Regions from separate parts of the Alkalihalobacillus sp. R86527 genome, predicted to be linked through region 2. Evidence: a T-box and tRNA genes for the amino acid it is inferred to sense, from the RefSeq annotation. Region 2 holds a T-box; the other holds one or more tRNA genes.
The links. The T-box of region 2 lies ahead of SJY16_RS06495 (valine--tRNA ligase). A T-box ahead of a tRNA ligase gene usually reads a tRNA of that ligase, here a tRNA-Val.
Positions count from the first base shown of each region.

Region 1 (2,460 bases), 1.1 Mb from region 2:
AGAGCAGGAAGTGATCATGCGGATGTACAACCATTAACGAATAAAGATACGAAAATCATGAAGTCGATTTATCGAAAATGGAGCTGGAAACGTCGGGCAGTCATCGTTTCCATCGATGGACAGTTTATCGCTGCCTCGATGAACGGGATGCCTCATGGTGCGGGAGCATTGCAGAACGGGTTTAACGGTCATTTTTGCTTACACTTCTTAAATAGTTCAACTCACCGCTCATCTGAACCTGACCCCGCGCACCATCTCATGGTATTAAAAGCTGCAGGTAAAATTGATGATTATTTAGGAAAGAAAACGCCTGAAGAAATCGTAGATGTTGTGATGATTGCAATAAACAATACGGATCAAACGATGTTAGAAAAAGTAGTTACAAATGACTCACAAAAAAGCATGAATAAACTTTCTAAGATGTACGTGACTAATTGGAAAATACAATCCTCAGAAAAAGATGAGAAAAACCCGTTTGTTCGTCATATCCAAACGAAACTAGAGATCTACATTTCAGAAGCTGGAACCATCACAACCGTTCAATCGCTCGAAGCAAAAAGAGATCCTCTCACGAGTAAGTGGAAGATCGATACAAAACCATTACTCAAGATCATTGATTAGAAAGGAGCATGCGAAAATGGATCGTTATGAAAAAGCATATGAAATTTATCGGCAAGAACGGTTAAATGAAAGTTCGCACCCTGAGACATATATTTCAGCAGTAAGGAAAAATGAAGACGGTGACCTTATTGCCTTTAAGACAAACACTGGTGAAGAATTAGACTATCTCCAAGCATTAGAAGCAGCTAAAAACGGAAAGTTAAGTGGCGTCGATATCTTTCAAAAGTATGGACGAGACATTATAAGAAGCGAGCCTGATGGTATAAAGGAAAACAACTTTGACCACCTGCCAGAATTTTAGAGGAAAAAAGCGCGACCTTTGTAAGGTCGCGCTTGGTCGTTTATGTATGGTGATCCGTACTGGATTTGAACCAGTGACCCCTTGCCTGTCAAGCAAGTGCTCTCCCGCTGAGCTAACGGATCAATTCGTAATGGAACATTTAATAATATACATGAATGATTAAAGAACTGTCAATACTTTCCGCGGAAAGTGTTTAGGAGTCTCATGCCACATGAGACTCCTACCTTATTAACCGATTCGTTCCTCTTTATCTCTTTTCTCACGTTCTTCTTCATCTAATGCTTCTTCACGGTCACGCAGTCTATGAGCCAAACGACTTGATGCATTCGATGCGATGCTCGCAATGAGATCATCTAGAAACGTATGAACGCCATTTCCGGATTTCGTATCAAGCTTCTCGATGATCCCAATCTTTTGTTTATCGAGATGACCATACGTTGTAACAGCTATGCTTCCGTAACCAAATACGGCTCCAAGTGCAATCGTTTCGTCTACTCCAAACAATCCTTCATCCATTTCAACAATTGACTGTAATGGCTCTGAAAGCTTACCCTGTTCAGCTAGCTTATCGAGCTCGATTCCAACTAGAACAGCATGCTGGATTTCACGTTTCGTGAGAACGGCCTCTACACTTTCTGTACAATCCTCCATCGATAGATCATCGACATAAGGAGATTGCATCTGAAAAACAATATCAGCAATGTCCTGAATCGTTACACCACGTTCTTTTATTAATGCTCTTGTTGCCGCTTCTACTTCTCGACTATGTATCCTTTTCTTCATGTTAGTTCTCCTCTCTATGACCCCAAAAAGCAAGTATGTTAGAATCATTATATCACTTTGAAAAATTGGAATGTCAACTAAACGAACTTTCCCAACTACACAGGAGGCTTTGAAATGAATAGAGGCACATACCAGGACACTTCACTTTATAGCGAATATTTGCAAGAAGAGATTCCACTTCAAATTTATTTGCCATACAATTATTCTCCGCTTTATAAATATTCGTTTTTAATTGCGAATGATGGTAGCGATTACTTCAAGCTAGGACGTCTAGGACGTACGGCTGATGAACTAATTGAAAACGACGAGATCGAAGAGTTGATCATTGTAGGAATTCCTTACAAAAGCGTCGAAGACAGAAGAAGGAAATACCATCCCGAGGGAGAACAAAGCGAGGCTTATTTACGCTTTCTCGTTAATGAACTCGTTCCATTTCTCGATGAAGAATACGCAACGTTCCATTTAGGTTATGGTCGTGCGTTAATTGGAGACTCACTCGCTGCTACGGTTGCGCTTCGTGCAGGCCTTGAGTATCCGAGAACGTTTGGAAAAGCCATTCTGCACTCTCCATATGTAGATGATGACTTGAAGGAGAAAGTACAGAGTTTCAAAGAACCTGAACTTCTTTCGATCTACCATGTTATTGGTACCGAAGAAACAGAAGTACCTACAACAGATGGTCAAACAAAGAACTTCATTAACCCAAACAGAGATTTAAGCAACATTATCAAAGAAAGAGACTTCGATTATTTTTA
Region 1 covers NZ_JAXHBW010000001.1:2,380,192-2,382,651, forward strand. Annotated here, with positions in the region: gene SJY16_RS12150 (hypothetical protein) at 1-621, shown strand, start outside; gene SJY16_RS12155 (DUF3892 domain-containing protein) at 638-922, shown strand; tRNA gene SJY16_RS12160 (tRNA-Val) at 970-1,044, opposite strand; gene SJY16_RS12165 (phosphatidylglycerophosphatase A family protein) at 1,151-1,705, opposite strand; gene SJY16_RS12170 (alpha/beta hydrolase) at 1,820-2,460, shown strand, end outside.
Region 1: it encodes a tRNA-Val, which carries the amino acid that the T-box ahead of SJY16_RS06495 (valine--tRNA ligase) is inferred to sense. The anticodon was not compared.

Region 2 (2,460 bases):
TACGGTTCTACAACTGCGCCACTACGCTCAGAATGACCTACTGAATGAACATGTTCTTCAATTTCAAAAAGCGTACCTGCTTCTTGAAGATCTTTAACAAGCTGCTTACGGCACTCGAAGCGATCCATCCCTTTATATTTACCTGCGTTGTCATTCATTGAGCCGTCTTCATTCATAACAAGAATTCGCTCAAGGTTATGACGGTTACCAATTTCAAAGTCATTTGGATCATGAGCAGGCGTAATCTTTACTGCACCAGATCCAAACTCCATATCAACATAATCATCGGCTACGATTTCAATCTCACGCCCAACGATTGGAAGAATTGCTTTCTTTCCGATCAGATGCTTATACCGCTCATCTTCAGGGTGAACGGCGATCCCTGTATCTCCAAGCATTGTTTCAGGACGCGTGGTAGCAATCTCGATATGTCCTGAACCGTCAGCTAGCGGGTAACGCATATGGTAAAAGTGACCCGTTACTTCCTGGTGAATGACTTCGATATCAGAGAGAGCTGTTTTCGTTTGAGGATCCCAGTTGATGATATACTCGCCTCTGTAGATGAGGCCTTTTTCATAAAGCTTTACAAATACCTCACGAACAGCGCTTGATAAGCCATTATCAAGTGTAAAGCGCTCTCTGGAGTAATCGAGGGATAGGCCAAGCTTTGCCCACTGACTACGGATGAAATCAGCATATTCTTCTTTCCACTCCCAAGATTTTTCAAGGAATTTCTCTCTTCCTAGATCATAACGAGAAGTACCTTCCTCACGTAGTTTTCCTTCTACTTTTGCCTGAGTGGCAATACCTGCATGGTCCATTCCTGGTAACCACAGAACATCGTATCCTTGCATCCGTTTAAAACGGGAGAGGATATCTTGAAGTGTTGTATCCCATGCATGACCAAGGTGTAGCTTACCTGTAACGTTAGGAGGAGGAATAACAATCGTGTATGGAGTTTTATTCTTATCTCCTGTTGCTTCAAAAAACTTTCCATCTACCCAATACGGGTACCATTTCTGTTCTGTTGCCTGTGGATCATACTTCGTTGGCATCGTTAGCTCTTTATTAGCCATTACTATCCATCCTTTCCAATCAATAAGTCGATAGCAAACAAAAAAACTTCTCCCATCCTTAGTAAAAAGGACGAAAGAAGTTTCGCGGTACCACCTTTATTTACAGCTCCAGAAAAAAGATAGAAGCTGTACGCTTCATTGAATAACGGATTCACCGGCTTCTCCTACTACTATTTCAGAGAAACAGCTCCAGGGCGACTTCAAATGTTACGTTCCTAAGAAATCTCTCAGCAAATGATTTCTCTCTCTGAAGGGTTCACACTTTACTACTCCCTATCGTTGCCTGTCGACTATTTGTATTCATAAGTTTACCTTGTGTATAAAAAACCGTCAAGATACTATTAGCCCTTTTTATTATCATAACCACTTTCTTTTTTACTTAATCACCCAAACTACTGTCCATACATACGCTGATGGTATCGATAGTACTGTGAAGGGGACATATACATGAAAAAACGATTTGGAGGACTCAACCGCTATCAGCTACCGCCATCCTTATATAAATTCAGAGACATACTGGCCCAATTTGTTCCACCATTTATCTTCTTCCAAGTGATCAGAACGATTCTATTTCCAACTTCAGTAGATGTGCTCATTTTAATTATCCTAGTCGCATTAGAAGTGTGTTTCTATTTTGAATGGATTTAAGCTCTCATGTGTTGCAGAGTGGTAGTAATTCCGTTCATCACTTCTATTTTTTTCGTAAAATGACGGACATGCTTCATATGGGACCAATTTCGTTGGTTACTAGTAAAATGCGTCACACTGTTAAACAGCGATTCTGGAAAATATAAATAACTAGCAAGTAAATCCTTTTCCTCTTCATAAAGAGCAAACTGACTTTCGTAGCGAGACATGTTCGAGACTAATATTTCTGGATTATACTGAAACGGAGAAACGGATGCACGAATCAGATACGTAAGATCCCTTACCGGAGAGTCCATGGAAGATCGTTCAAAGTTTATGAAATACCCTCGCTCTCCTCCAGCAATGAAATGTGATGCTGAACACTTCCCATGGCAAAACACCGTTCTGTACCTCTTTGACTCGTTTGTTTGTTCAAACCAGTAATCTAATCGTGACTTTGACAGATCACAATTCTTCATTAGTTGATGGAAATGAGTAGCAAATGTCAGCTCAAATGGGGAAAGATAGATGCGCTTTTCAATTTCGTTAACGTATTTCTCCATTTCAAACTGCCGACTTTCTCTTAAGACAACCATTCTATCATAGAATTGCTTAATCGATTCTTCAGAGAAAGCGTGATCTTTCACTGAGTAGCCGTGTAACTCTGCCAGGCTTTGAATCATTTGTCCTTCTTTTAAAGGAGGGCTTACACTCCCTTCTTCGATCCATGGAGACAAATACATCGCGCGATCTTCCA
Region 2 covers NZ_JAXHBW010000001.1:1,290,562-1,293,021, reverse strand. Annotated here, with positions in the region: gene SJY16_RS06495 (valine--tRNA ligase) at 1-1,076, opposite strand, end outside; T-box leader at 1,140-1,365, opposite strand; gene SJY16_RS06490 (hypothetical protein) at 1,524-1,724, shown strand; gene SJY16_RS06485 (phosphotransferase) at 1,721-2,460, opposite strand, start outside.